DNA from 2 places in the Microbacterium sp. NPDC012755 genome. Region 2 is predicted to be linked to the other one. Evidence: predicted binding sites of a transcription regulator. Region 2 holds the regulator's gene; the other holds the start of a gene.
The links. Region 2 encodes HrcA, which represses chaperone genes, less so after heat shock. Its sites were predicted from a motif close to TTNGCACTCGNNNNNNNCGAGTGCNAA; they were not measured.
Positions count from the first base shown of each region.

Region 1: the regulator HrcA is predicted to act here: its motif matches at 5,042-5,068, upstream of groES (co-chaperone GroES).

Region 1 is NZ_JBIBCT010000001.1:2,084,991-2,092,326, reverse strand. It holds gene ACFY5A_RS09715 (branched-chain amino acid ABC transporter permease) at 1-316, shown strand, start outside; gene ACFY5A_RS09710 (ABC transporter ATP-binding protein) at 366-1,328, shown strand; gene ACFY5A_RS09705 (ABC transporter ATP-binding protein) at 1,325-2,062, shown strand; gene ACFY5A_RS09700 (ABC transporter substrate-binding protein) at 2,168-3,427, opposite strand; gene rarD (EamA family transporter RarD) at 3,572-4,507, opposite strand; gene groES (co-chaperone GroES) at 4,660-4,956, opposite strand; gene ACFY5A_RS09685 (SAM-dependent methyltransferase) at 5,099-6,304, shown strand; gene ACFY5A_RS09680 (hypothetical protein) at 6,305-7,336, opposite strand, start outside.
Region 2 is NZ_JBIBCT010000001.1:3,356,008-3,363,343, reverse strand. It holds gene ACFY5A_RS15755 (DUF1990 family protein) at 1-485, shown strand, start outside; gene hemW (radical SAM family heme chaperone HemW) at 485-1,702, shown strand; gene ACFY5A_RS15745 (carboxylesterase family protein) at 1,692-3,113, opposite strand; gene hrcA (heat-inducible transcriptional repressor HrcA) at 3,184-4,212, shown strand; gene dnaJ (molecular chaperone DnaJ) at 4,251-5,366, shown strand; gene ACFY5A_RS15730 (16S rRNA (uracil(1498)-N(3))-methyltransferase) at 5,370-6,098, shown strand; gene ACFY5A_RS15725 (HIT domain-containing protein) at 6,123-6,470, shown strand; gene ACFY5A_RS15720 (PhoH family protein) at 6,535-7,336, shown strand, end outside.

The DNA of each region.
Region 1 (7,336 bases), 1.3 Mb from region 2:
CGTGTTCGTGCTCCCCTCGGCCGTCGTGCCAGGCAACTACACGACCTCGCTCACCTTCTTCCTGTGGACGATCCTGCTGCTCGGCGGCGCCGCCACGGTGTTCGGACCGACGCTCGGAGCCGTGCTGTTCTGGGTCGTGTTCGCGTTCCTCGCGAACCTGCTGCCCGGCATGGCGAAGGCCGGCGTGCTTCCGATGTCCGACAGCCAGGCCTCGACGCTCGTGTTCATCTTCGTCGGTGTCGCACTCATGCTGCTCGTGATCTTCCGCCCGCAGGGCATCCTCGGAGACAAGAGGGAGATGACCTTTGTCAAGTGAACTGAACCCCGAGGGCTCCGCGGAGTCCGCCGCCCCCGCGACGGGAAGCATCCGCCGTCCGAAGACGACGGGCCTCGCGAAGGGACCTGCGGCGCCCGGCGTCGCGAAGGTCGATCCGATCCTGGTGGTCGACGCGGTGCAGCGCCGCTTTGGCGGTCTCACCGCGGTCGACGTGGACCACGTGGAGATCCCCCGTGGCGCCATCACGGCCCTGATCGGGCCGAACGGCGCCGGCAAGACGACGCTCTTCAATCTGCTGTGCGGGTTCGACCGCCCCAACAGCGGCTCCTGGTCGTTCGACGGGAACAACCTCGCGGGAGTGCCCTCGTTCAAGGTCGCGCGGATGGGCCAGGTCCGCACGTTCCAGCTGACGAAATCCCTGTCGCTGCTGACCGTGCTCGAGAACATGAAGCTCGGCGCCCCGCACCAGAAGGGCGAGGGCTTCTGGGCCTCGCTCTTCCCGTTCCTCTGGCGCTCGCAGGACACCGAGATCGAGACGAAGGCGCGCGAGCTGCTCGCGCGCTTCAAGCTCGACGCCAAGGAGAAGGACTTCGCGGCAGCGCTCTCCGGAGGTCAGCGCAAGCTGCTCGAGATGGCTCGGGCGCTGATGAGCGACCCCACGCTGGTGATGCTCGACGAACCGATGGCCGGCGTCAACCCGGCCCTCACCCAGTCTCTGCTCGACCACATCCTCGACCTCAAGGACCAGGGAATGACCGTGCTCTTCGTCGAGCACGACATGCACATGGTCAGGCACATCGCCGACTGGGTCGTCGTCATGGCCGAGGGGCGCGTGGTGGCGGAGGGTCCGCCGGAGGACGTCATGGAGGACCCCGCGGTCGTCGACGCCTACCTCGGCGCGCACCAGGACCTCGACCTCGGAGCCGTCACCGGTCGCATCCCCGTGCTAGAGGACGCCGCGGCCGCACGACTGCGCGAGAAGATCGAGGCCGAAGCCGAGGCGGAGCTCGCCGCGGAAGAGACCGATTCCCCCGAGGAGGGTCGCGCATGAGCGATGAGAAGGTGATCGTCGAGCTGAAGGACGTCCATGCCGGGTACCTGCCGGGCGTGAACATCCTCAACGGGGCGAATCTGGTGGCCAGGCAGGGCGAGTTGATCGGGATCATCGGCCCGAACGGCGCCGGCAAGTCGACCCTGCTGAAGTCGATCTTCGGCATGGTGAACGTGCGCTCCGGCGACATCACCGTGAACGGCGAGAGCATCGTCGGCCTCAAGGCCGACAAGCTCGTCAAGCGCGGGGTGGCGTTCGTCCCGCAGACGAACAACGTCTTCCCCTCGCTGACCATCGAGGAGAACCTGCAGATGGGACTCTTCCAGAACCCCAAGATCTACGCCGAACGGCTCGAGTTCGTCAGCGGCATCTTCGCGGAGCTCGGCAAGCGGCTCAAGCAGCGCGCCGGCTCCCTGTCGGGTGGAGAGCGCCAGATGGTCGCGATGTCGCGCGCTCTGATGATGGACCCGTCGGTGCTCCTGCTCGACGAGCCGTCTGCGGGCCTCTCCCCCGTGCGGCAGGATGACGCGTTCATCCGCGTCTCCGACATCAACAAGGCCGGCGTGACCACGATCATGGTCGAGCAGAACGCCCGTCGCTGCCTGCAGATCTGCGACCGCGGGTACGTCCTCGACCAGGGCAAGGACGCGTACGAGGGCACGGGGCGCGACCTGCTGAACGATCCCAAGGTCATCGGGCTCTACCTCGGCACGCTGGGCACCGACGCCGCCTGAGACGCGTTCCGTCTCGTCACTGCGCTCCTCACTCTACGAGCGAGACGAACGCGCAGGACACGGAGAAGGCCCCGGATGCGAGCATCCGGGGCCTTCTCAGCGATATCAGTTGGTGCGGGTGATGGTGTTGTCCGCGCCGTACTTGTAGATGCCGATCGTGGCGTCCTGCGGGTCGCCGTTCTCGTCGAACTTCACTCCTCCGGAGTAGCCGTCGTAGTCGGCCACCTTGCCGGAGTTGATGATCTTGGCGCAGTCGGCGAAGGTCGTGCACTTCTCACCGTCGCCGGAGCCGCCCGAGACCTCCTGCATCTTCGCCGCGATGTCGGCGCCCTTGGTGGAGCCGGCGGCGAGCGACGCGAGAGCCACGAGCACGACAGCGTCGTACGCCTCACCCGCGTAGGTGAAGTCCTTCACCTCGGCGTTGCCCTCGCCCGTCCAGAAGGTCTGCAGACGCTTCGTGAAGTCGTCGGCGAGCTTGGGGCCGGCCTTGGTGCCCTGGGCGCCCTCGAGCGAGACAGGGATGTCGGTGCCGTAGTCGGACAGGTTTCCGTCGACCATGTAGAACTTGTCGGCCGTGATGCCGGCGTTCACCAGCAGCGGGGCGATCGTCTTGAACTGGTCGAACGAGACGATGGCGACGGCGTCCGGGTTCTGCGCCTTGATGGTCTCGACCTGCGCGTCGAACTGCGCGTCGCCGACGTTGAACGACGCCTCGGCGACGACCTTGCCGCCGGTGCCCTCGAACGTCTTCTTGATGGCGTCGTTGAGGCCGGTGCCGTACGCGTCATTCTGGTAGATGATGCCGAGGGTCTTGTGTCCGTCTTCGGCGATCAGGTTGCCGAGCACCTCGCCCTGCAGCAGGTCGCTGGGGGCGGTGCGGAAGTACAGGCCCTTGTCGTCCCACGTGGTGAAGTCGGGAGAGGTGTTCGAGGCCGAGATCTGGAGGATGCCCGCGGCGACGTTGCCGTCGAGGATGAGCTTCGAGACGCCGGACGCCGCGGCGCCGACGATGGCGGACACGCCTGCACCCTGCAGCTTGGTGATCGAGGTCTCATAGGCCTTCGTGTCGGTGTCGCCTTCGTCCTCGGCAGTGAGGTCGATGGTGATTCCGGCCTTGGCGTCGTTGATCTCCTTGACCGCGAGGCCGACGCCCGACTCCATGGGCGGGCCGAGGAAGGCCAGAGCACCGGTCTGCGGCAGCAGCGACCCGAGCTTGAGAGTGAGGTCGGCGGACGGCTTGTTGCCGCCGTCGCCGGAGTCGGACGGCGTGCTGCTCGCACAGCCCGAGATGACGAGTGCCGACGCGCTGACCAGCGCGACCCCGGCGAGGACCTTCGCTGCGCGCGAGCCCTTCAGTGCGTTCATGTTGCTCCCTTGGATATCTGAGCGTGGAATGCGACCACGATCGGGTGCTCTAACCCTAGAGCGTGGCAGGAGCGCGTAGTGGGTGCTTAGGTTTCGGTGCGTTAACGATCCGACACCGGGTTCCGCCGTCGATGCACCCGAGGTTCAGACGAGTTCTGCAGGGCCGCTTCCACGGCTCCGCCGCCCCGCGAGGAGAAGGTCGGCCACGAACACGCCGATCGCGATCCAGACGAGGATGAAGCCAGCCCAGCGTGCGGGAGGCATCTCCTCATGCAGGAAGGTGACGCCGATCACGAACTGCATGATCGGGGTGATGAACTGGATCATCCCGATGATGGTGAGGTCGATCCGTCGCGTCCCCGCCGCGAACAGCAGCAGCGGCACCGCCGTCGCGACGCCGGCGAAGCCCAGCAGCAGTGCGTGGGGGACGCCGTTCGCCCCCATGGTGATGCCTGCGGGGGTGAAGGCCACCAGGATGAGCTGCACGATCGCGATGGGGATGAGCCAGAAGGACTCGAGGGTCAGACCGCTCACGGCATCCACCGCCGGTCCGATCTTCTTCTTGATGAGTCCGTAGATGCCGAAGGACGCGGTGAGCGAGAGCGCGATCCAGGGGAACTCCCCGTAGGCGACGACGATCACGATCACCGCGACGGCGGCGATGCCGATCGCCGCCCACTGCATCCGGCGGATCCGCTCGTGCAGCACGAAGACGCCCAGCAGCACCGTGGTGATCGGATTGATGAAGTAGCCGAGGCTCGTCTCCACCACCCGGTCGTTCAGGGTGCCGAGGACGAACACCTGCCAGTTCACGTAGATCAGCAGGCCAGCGAGCGCCGTGAGGCCGAGCAGCTTCGGCTGCCGGATGATGACGCCGAAGGCCTTCCATCCGCGTGTGACGGTGAGCAGGATCAGGCAGAAGACGAAAGACAGCAGCACACGCCAGGCGACGACCTCCCACGCGCCCGTGGGCACCAGCAGCAGGAAGTACAGCGGCAGCACTCCCCAGAGCAGGTAGGCGGCGACGGCGTAGACGGCCCCCGCGGTCTGGCCGGTGCGGGCGGGGGCGTCAGGGGTCACCGCACAACCCTATGCCCGTGGGCGGAGGCCGAACGCGTGTTCAGCCGCCACGACCGCGGTTCGGCAGGAATCGGTCGCCGCATGACTGCTCCGGACATGCGAAGGGGTTCGGATGCCGAAGCATCCGAACCCCTTCTGCGTTGTGCGCTGGATCAGCGAACGACGACCGCGAGGACGTCGCGAGCCGACAGGACGAGGAACTCGTCTGCGCCGAACTTCACCTCGGTGCCGCCGTACTTGCTGTAGAGCACGCGGTCGCCCACGGCGACGTCGAGCGGGACGCGGTTGCCGTTGTCATCGATGCGGCCGGGGCCCACGGCCACGACCTCGCCCTCCTGGGGCTTCTCCTTGGCGGTGTCGGGGATGACCAGGCCACTCGCGGTGGTCTGCTCGGCCTCGACCTGCTTGATGACGATGCGGTCCTCGAGCGGCTTGATGGAAACCGACACGGTCTACCTCTTCTTTCTTGACGCTGACACGAAAGACTTGTTCGCACTCTCAACCCGAGAGTGCTAATCCAGTCTAAGCGCTCAGCTGGCACTCATGCAATGCGAGTGCCAGCCGGGCACGACCTAAGCTGAACGGGTGGAGATGTCCGAGCTGCGCGCCCTGCTCACCCCCGACGGACTCGAGCTCCTCGACGCCCTCGGGCCGATCGAGTCGACGGGCGAGGTCGCCAGGGCCGTGTCGCGGCTGCGCGCTGCGGGTCATTCCCCTGAACTCGTCTCGGCAGTCGTCGGTCAGGCCCACCTGCGCGCCAGGGCACGGGCGAAGTTCGGCGACTTCGCCGAGCGGATGCTGTTCACCCGCGCCGGCCTCGAGCAGGCGACGAGACTGGGGGTCGCCGCACGGCACGCCCAGCGCATCCGCAGCGCCGGTCTGACGAGCGTCGCCGATCTCGGCTGCGGAATCGGCGGCGACGCCCTCGCCTTCGCCGGGGCAGGACTCGAGGTGACCGCCGTCGACGCCGACGAGGTGACAGCCGCGATCGCCGCGTACAACCTCGCGCCGTTCGGATCGGACGTGCGCCACAGCACGGCGGAGGATGCGCACCGGGAGCTGAGCACGGCGACCGCGCCCGCCGCTCGCGCGATCTGGATGGACCCCGCGCGACGCACCTCCGGGCACGCCGAGACCCGCCGCGTCTCGGCCGACGACTACTCGCCGTCGCTGGACTGGGCCTTCGACGTGGCATCGCGCACGCCGACCGGCATCAAGCTCGGCCCCGCGCACGATCGCGACAGCCTCCCGGCAAACGCCGAGGCCCAGTGGGTGAGCGCGGACGGCAGCGTCGTGGAGCTCGTGGTCTGGACCGGCGTCCTCGCCAGAGAGGGCGTGCGCAGAGCGGCGCTCCTCATCCGCGGCGAGCGCTCCTACGAGCTCACCGCGGGCGCCGACGCCGAAGACGCGCCGGTGCGCCCGCTCGGCGCCTTCCTGCACGAACCGGACGGAGCCGTCATCCGCGCGCGGCTCATCGGCGACGTCGCCCGCAGCCTGGAGGCGGGGATGCTCGACGAGCGCATCGCATACCTCACCTCGGATGCCGCGCTCACGAGTCCGTTCGTGCAGTCGTTCCGCGTGCGCGAGACGATGCCCGCCAATCCCAAGGCGATCAGTGCGGTGCTCAAGAGGAACGGCATCGGCACCCTGGAGATCAAGAAGCGCGGCATGGACGTCGACCCTGCGGCCTTCCGCAGGGAGCTCGCGCTGAAGGGCGCGGAGTCGGCGACGCTGATCCTCACCCGCATCGGCGACGAGCGTCTGGCGATCCTCGCCGACCGGGTGTCTGCGGCCTAGTCAGCCGGCAGGGTCTACGGGGGCCTGGACCTCGATCGGATCCCCCGACTCGGTGTCGATCACCACGAGCGATCCGCCGGTCGGACCCTCGGTGATCGTCAGGTAGGGCATGCCCCAGCCGGTGAACTCCACGGTCAGGGACCACGGCGAGTCGTCCGCGTCGCCGGAGCTCAGCCGGATCGGCGCCTGCTTCCCGCTGTTGTCCGGTGCGGCGCACTTCGATGCGTCCACGACGTCGACGATCAGGCATCTCTCCATCGAGCCCGTGTCGGTGAAGCGGTCGGCGACCCACACGGATTCTCCGCGGAAGTGTCCGATCAGGGACATCCCCGGCTGGTACCCCTCGTCGATGAGAGCCTGGGCACGCACCTTCTCCTCGCCCTCGAACTGACTGAGCATGGAGTCGTCGTAGTCCCAGCGGTTGATCGCGACCATCACCTCGCCGGCCGTGGTGAGCATGCCCGTGGCGTTCACACTGCTTCCGCCCATCGAGCCGCCCTCGTCAGAAGGCACCGAGATCGACGCGTTCAACGGGAACGTGGCGAACTCGTCATCGGTGACGCAGTTGATGGAGGACTGCTCCCCCACATCGAGGGTCAGGCACGACTGCGACTCCGGCGCGCTCTTCGTCGCGAACCAGACGAGGGCGTCTCCATCGCGCGCGACGGCGCGCAGCGAGCCGTCGTCGAATTTCTGCGCCGTGTAGAGCTCCAGCTTGCGCTCCACCTCCTCCGCGCTGAGCGGGATGTCGCTCGCGCGCGGAGAGAACAGCGCCCAACCCGCGCCGAGTCCGATCGCCAGCAGGACGGCGGACGCAGCGGCCACGGGCTTCCCGTGCGACCGCAGAGTCCTCCAGATGCCCGGCGCCGCCTCGTCTGCCGCGCTCTCGGTCTCGGTCTCGTCGGCCACGGGCGCCGCTGCGGCGTTCTCCTCGTCGACGACTCCCCGCGTGACGGGAGGCTGCACCTCGCCCGCCCGCATGCCGTCCAGGCGGACTCCGTCCACCGGCCCCGTGTCGCGGACCGCCGTCCG
Region 2 (7,336 bases):
CGTGGACGGCGCAGCGAGCCGCAGGGCTCGGCATCCAAGACGTGCGCCCGGCCCCCGGTCCCGCGTACGCCGGAGTGAGCTTCGACGCCGAGGGCAACCCCATCGCGCCGAGCAAGCACGACATCGAACAGCGCTTCGACGCGGAGGGCACGCCCTTCGTCGGCCCGGGAATGACCCTGAAGCTGCACGGCCATGTGGCAGGCATGAGCGCCGATGCCGAACTGCGGGTGATCTCCGTGACGGAGGAGAAGCGCCGCATCGGCTTCGTGCTCGGCACGGTCGGAGGGTCGGTCGTGAGCGGCGAGGAGTCGTTCGACATCGACTGGCGCGAGGACAACGACGAGGTGTGGTTCACCGTCCGCGCCTTCGACGCGCCGAACGCGATGCTGTACCGGATGGTTCCCGCGCTCGTGAAGCGGCGCAGGAAAGAGCTGTTCGCCCGGTACCTGCGGGCGATCTCCCCGCTCTACGCGACCCCCGTCTGATGGCGGGTCCTCTTCCCCTCGGCGATCCGGCCCCGGCGGACGGCGGGCTCCCCGCCGATCTCTCCGTCGATCCCTCCGTGCCGTTCTCGGCGTACCTGCACATCCCGTTCTGCCGTGTGCGGTGCGGGTACTGCGACTTCAACACCTACACCTCGGGCGAGCTGCGCGGCGCGAAGCAGGAGGACTACGCCGACACCCTCGCCGCGGAGATCTCCCTCGCCCGTCGTGTGCTGTCGGACGCCGGAGCGCTCCGGCCGATGGACACGGTGTTCTTCGGAGGCGGCACGCCCACGCTGCTGCCCGCGGGCGACCTCGCGCGGATGCTGGATGCGGCGGTGTCGGCCTTCGGGCTCGCCGATGGCGCGGAGGTGACGGTCGAGGCGAACCCCGACACGGTGACCCCCGAGGTCGCCAGGACTCTCGCCGATGCCGGGGTCACCAGGCTCTCCATCGGCATGCAGTCCGCCGTGCCGCACGTGCTCGCTGCGCTGGATCGCACGCACCGGCCGGAGAACGTCCGCACCGCCGTCGAGGCGGCGAAGGGCGCCGGTCTCGCGGTCAGTGTCGACCTCATCTACGGTGCGCCGGGGGAGTCCCTGGCCGATTGGGAAGCCTCTCTCGACGCCGCGCTCGACCTCGAGTCGGACCACATCTCCGCGTACGCGCTGATCATCGAGGACGGCACGAAGCTGGCCAGGCAGATCCGCCGCGGCGAGGTGCCGACACCCGATGACGATCTCCAGGCAGACATGTACGAGCTCGCCGACTCGCGGCTCGCCGCCGCCGGCTTCGAGTGGTACGAGGTCAGCAACTGGGCGCGCTCCGCGGATCAGCGTTCGCGTCACAACCTCGCGTATTGGCGGGGGAGCGACTGGTGGGGCTTCGGCCCCGGGGCGCACAGTCACGTCGCGGGTCTGCGCTGGTGGAACGTGAAGCATCCGGCCGCATACGCGCAGCGGCTCGCGGCATCCGAGTCCCCGGCTGCCGGAACCGAGCGCCCGGATGAGGCGTCGCGGATGCTGGAGCGGGTGCTGCTGCTGAGTCGTCTCGCCGAGGGCATCGCCGTGGCGGACCTCCCCGCAGGGAACGGAGCCCGCGTCGCCGGCCTGATCGCCGACGGTCTGGTGGATCCGGCCTCCGCCGTTCGCGGCCGCGTTCGTCTGACGCTCCGCGGCCGGCTGCTGGCCGATGCGGTCGTGCGGGAGCTCACCGACTAGGGAGCAGATCCATGCCGATCGTGCGTCGCTGGGGAACCGTGGTGGTCACGGCATCGAACAGGCGCGTCCTGCGCTCGGAGCCGAAAGCGGGCCATCCGGGGTCGCCAGTGGTGACGAAGGAGACCCACGCGCGGTGCATGTCGGCGGCGAGCTCGCGCGGAGCGTCGGTCCCCGCCATGCGCTGCGTCTCGGGGTCGTCGAGCCGGTCGAACACGAACCCGAGCTCGAGCGCATGCGCGGCCCGGAGGTCGCGCACGGGGCTGGGCCAGGCGAACTCGTAGACGTGGGTGTTCGCGGGGCGTGCTCTCGCGACACGACTGAGCGGAGCGCGGAGCATGACGTCGGTCGCGAGCTGTCCGAAGATCTCCCCGGTCGACGCCGAAGGGAAGTCGGCGCGGTACGCGGCCACCGCACGGCCGGGGATGCGCAGCGCGAGACGCGCGATCAGCAGCTTCGCCCTGCTGATGCCGGCGAGCGCCTCCGGGGGGAACCACAGCCGGTACTCGTCGGTGTTGCTGCCGATGAGCAGCGGGGTGTCGATCTCGCCGAGCACCTCGTGGGGAGACCGGGGGAGGCTGTCGGGGTCGATCGAGAACTGGAATCCCGGCGCGCCCGCGAGGGGAGAGGAGCCTGCCGACTGCTCGCGGCGGGCCTGCAGGAGCTGATCGGGGTCGACGCCGGCGAAGGACTCCCGATCGGCGCGGATGCCGAGCCGCTTCGCCAGCTGCGCGGTGACGCGCCCGGCCTTCTCCGGTGTCTGCGCCTCCAGAGGACCGGACTCGATGATCGCCTGAGCGATCAGCGCACGCGACTTCGGACGGGCCAGGAGACCGGCGACGATCGCGCCGCCCGCCGACTCGCCCATCACCGTGATGCGCGCGGGATCGCCGCCGAACGCCGCGATCTCGCGGTGGACCCAGTCGAGGGCGGCCGCGGCGTCGCGCAGGCCGAGGTTGCGCGGTGCGTCCTCGAGCACGGAGAAGCCCTCCGAGCCCAGGCGGTAGTTGATCGAGGCGAAGACGATGCCGGCGCGTGCGAATCCCGTGCCGTCGTAGATCGAGAGCGCGGCGGTGCCGCGTTCGAGGGCGCCGCCGTGGATCCACAGCAGCACGGGCGCGTCCGAGGCGTCGACCGGGGACCAGACGTTGACGGTGAGGATGTCTTCGCCGTCGATGCGCACCGAACCCAGCAGCTCGCCGGTCGCGCCGGAGTAGGGGAGCTGGGGAGACGTGGGGCCGAAGGACGTGGCGTCGCGCTCGCCCGTCCAGGCGGGAGCGGGCTGCGGCTCGCGGAACCGGTTGTCCCCGAACGGCGGCGCGGCATACGGGATGCCGAGGAAGCGACGGACGCCGTCCTCGACGGTTCCTCGGAGGACCCCGGTGCTGACGGAAGCGGTGGACGGCGTGGTCATGAGCGCCATCCTAGGGCGCACGCGATAGGATTGGCACTCTATCGGTCCGAGTGCCAGGCGGGAGGGTGAGATGGTCACAGAGCGAGGCCTGCAGGTGCTGCGCGCGATCGTGCAGGACTACGTCGAGACGCACGAACCCGTCGGCAGCCGCACGATCGTCGACCGGTACTCCTTCGGCGTCTCCGCGGCGACCATCCGCAACGACATGGCGCTGCTCGAGGACGAGGAGCTGATCGCCGCTCCGCACACCTCCTCGGGGCGCGTGCCGACCGACAAGGGGTATCGCGTCTTCGTGAACCACCTGGCTCAGCTGCGGCCGCTCACCGTGGCTCAGCGCAGCGCGATCGAGTCCTTCCTCGCCGACCCCGCCGATCTCGACGACCTGATGGCGCGCACCGTCCGTGTGCTCACGCAGCTCACGGGGCAGGTCGCCCTGGCGCAGTACCCGTCGTTCGCCCGGGCGCATCTGACCCACCTGGAGCTCGTCGCGCTCGCGCCGAGCCGGATGCTCGTCGTGCTCGTCACCGACGCCGGCGGCGTCTCACAGCGCATGACCCCGCTCCCGATCGAGCTCGACGAGGCCGATGTGGCGGTGCTGCGGGCGCGGCTGTCCGCGCTGATCACGGGCCGTGCGGTGAGCGACGCCGCTGAGCGCCTGCAGACCCTGCTCGCCGATGACACGACGACGGATGCCGCGCTGCGCGCCCTCGCGACCGTCATCATCGACGAGCTGGGCGAGTTCCGCCAGGAGCGCCTCGTCATGGCGGGGGCCGCGACTCTGGCCCGGCGCGAACAGGACTTCCGCGGCAGCATCCATCCTCTCCTCGAGGCGATCGAGGAGCAGGTGACGCTGCTGCGGCTGATGAGCGAGATGGAGACCGACGTGCACGGGCTCGCCGCGAGCATCGGCACGGAGAACGCTCCGTTCGGTCTCGGCGAGGCGTCGATCGTCGCCAGCAACTACGCCGCACCGAGCGGCACCGCGCGCGTCGGCGTCATGGGCCCGACCCGCATGGACTATCCGAGCAACCTCGCGGCGGCGCGGGCCGTGGCCCGCTACCTGTCGCGGATGCTCGACGAAGACGAGGCGAGCCGCTGAGGCGGCCGCCGAACGAACACACACGGAGAAGGGCCATCGTGGCGGATCACTATGAGGTTCTCGGGGTATCCCGAGAGGCGTCCACCGACGAGATCAAGAAGGCGTACCGACGCCTCGCGCGTCAGCTGCACCCGGATGTGAACCCGGGCGAGGAGGCGGCGGAGCGCTTCAAGCTCGTCACGCACGCGTACGACGTGCTCAGCGACGACGAGTCGCGACGCCGGTACGACATGGGCGGCGGAGACGGCGCCGCAGGAAACTTCGGCGGGTTCGGAGGCTTCGGCGACATCTTCGAGACCTTCTTCGGCGCCGCGCAGGGCGGCGGGCGCGGCGCGCGTCCGCGGTCACGGCGCGAGCGCGGCCAGGACGCGCTCGTGCGTGTGACCCTCGAGCTCGGCGACGTGGTGTTCGGCGCGCACCGCGACATCGAGGTCGACACGGCGGTGCTGTGCGAGACGTGTCAGGGATCCTGCTGCCAGGAGGGCACGTCGCCCGTCACCTGCGACATCTGCGGCGGCTCCGGCCACGTGCAGCGTCAGGTCCGCAGCCTTCTCGGCAACGTCATCACCTCGCAGCCGTGCGGCACCTGCGAGGGCTACGGCACGACGATCCCGTACCCGTGCGGAACCTGCGCTGGTCAGGGGCGCGTGCGGTCGCGTCGTACGGTGTCCCTCGACATCCCCGCCGGTGTGGAGACCGGGCTGCGACTGCAGCTGCCGGGCTCCGGCGAGGTGGGCAAGGCCGGTGGCCCCAACGGCGATCTGTACGTCGAGGTCACGGTGAGCCCGCACGCGGCGTTCAGCCGTGACGGCGACGACCTCCTCGCCACGCTCGAGGTATCGATGACCGACGCGATCCTCGGAACGGACACGAAGATCCAGGGGCTCGACGGCGAGGTCGACCTGGAGATCCGCTCCGGCATCCAGTCGGGTGACGTCCTGACGATCAAGGGCCGTGGCATCACCCCGCTGCGGGGATCCCAGCGTGGTGACCTCAGGGTCGGCGTGCAGGTGGTCACGCCCACCAAGCTCGACTCCGCGCAGCGCGCGCTCATCGAGGACTTCGCGAAGAAGGCGAAGTCGCCGGGACCGCAGCTCGCGCAGTTCCAGCAGGGGCTGTTCTCCAAGCTCCGCGACCGCTTCCGCTCGCACTGAGCCATGGCGCTGCACTTTCTGGTCGAGACGTCGACCGATGCCGCGGTCGGCGACCTCGTGTCGCTCACCGGTGCAGAGGCGAAGCACGCGGCGGTCGTCCGCAGACTGCGTGTGGGCGAATCCGTGACGATCGGCGACGGTGCAGGCGTCTGGCTCACCGGTGTCGCCGAGGAGGTCTCTCCGACCCGGGTGGACGTGCGCGTGTCCGACCGTGCGGTCCACGACGCGCCGACGCCCCGCATCGTCCTCGTTCAGGCGCTGGCCAAGGGCGATCGCGATGAGCTCGCCGTCCAGGCGGCCTGCGAGCTCGGCGTCGACGAGATCGTCCCGTGGCAGGCGAGCCGCAGCGTCTCGCGCTGGGACGGGCCCAAGGCCGTCAAGGGGCGCGAGCGCTGGGCGACGATCGTGCGCGAGGCCGCGAAGCAGGCGCATCGGCCCTGGATCCCCGAGGTCTCGGAGCCTCTCACGACGGGACAGCTCGCGCAGCGCGCGGGGGACGCGCGGATGCTCCTGCTCGACCCGACGGCGACCATCAGGCTCTCCGAGCGGGAACCGGACGGTCGCGACCTGATCCTCGTCGTCGGCCCCGAGGGCGGGATCGCTCCCGAGGAGCTGGACCGCCTCACCGCAGCGGGCGCCGAGCGCGTGCTGCTCGGCGACACGGTGCTGCGCACCTCGACGGCCGGTCCGGCCGCGATCGCGGTGCTGTCGGTGGCGCTCGGCCGCTGGTGAGCGTCCCCTCAGTAGACTGAGAGCATGAGCGAGCCCTCGATCTTCACCCGCATCCTCACCGGCGACATCCCCGGGGAGATCCTGCTGGAGACCGATCGGGTCTTCGCGATCCGCGACATCAACCCGCAGGCGCCGCTGCACGCCCTCGTCATCCCGAAGACCGAGGAGTACCGCGACGTCACGGAGCTCGCCGCAGGCGACCCCGCGCTCCTCGCAGACATCGTCGCCGCGGCGAAGCGGCTCGCGGAGGAGCATGCGAACGGCGAGTACCGCCTGATCTTCAACAACGGCGCGAACGCCGGCCAGTCCGTCTTCCACGTGCACGCCCATGTGCTCGGCAACATCGAGGAGAGCAAGCTCGTTGGCTTCTGACGATTTCGATTCCGCTCCCGACCGCGGCAGCGCCGTCGAGAAGATCTACGCAGACGGCGTCGCCATGGTGCAGCTGCTGGGGCCGCAGGACCGGCTGCTGCGGATGCTGGAGAAGGAGCATCCGCAGGTGCAGGTGCTCGTCCGCGGCAACGAGATCACGCTGTCGGGAGATGCCGATGCCGTCGCCGACGCCACGCGTCTCGTCGACGAGCTGCTCACGATGACCAGACGCGGCCACGACCTCGCTCCGAGCGACGTCTCGAGCTCCGCCAGGATGCTGCGTCAGGACGGGGGTCCGCGTCCGAGCGAGGTGCTCGGCGAGGCGATCCTCTCCACCCGCGGCAAGGTGATCCGTCCGAAGACGCTCGGCCAGAAGGAGTACGTCGACGCGATCGACGAGAGCACGATCGTGTTCGGCATCGGTCCGGCCGGTACCGGCAAGACCTACCTCGCGATGGCGAAGGCCGTCCAGGCGCTGCAGCGCAAGGAGGTCACCCGCATCATCCTCACGCGCCCGGCCGTCGAGGCGGGGGAGCGTCTGGGCTTCCTGCCCGGCACCCTCAACGACAAGATCGATCCGTATCTGCGACCGCTGTACGACGCGCTCAACGAGATGATGGACCCCGAGATCGTCCCGCGTCTGATGGCGACCGGCACGATCGAGGTCGCCCCGCTCGCCTACATGCGCGGTCGCACCCTCAACGACTCGTTCGTGGTGCTCGACGAGGCGCAGAACACCACCCCGGAGCAGATGAAGATGTTCCTCACCCGGCTGGGGTTCGGCACGAAGATGGTCGTCACCGGCGACATCACCCAGATCGACCTCCCGCAGGGAGCTTCGGGGCTGCGGACCGTGACGCGCGTGC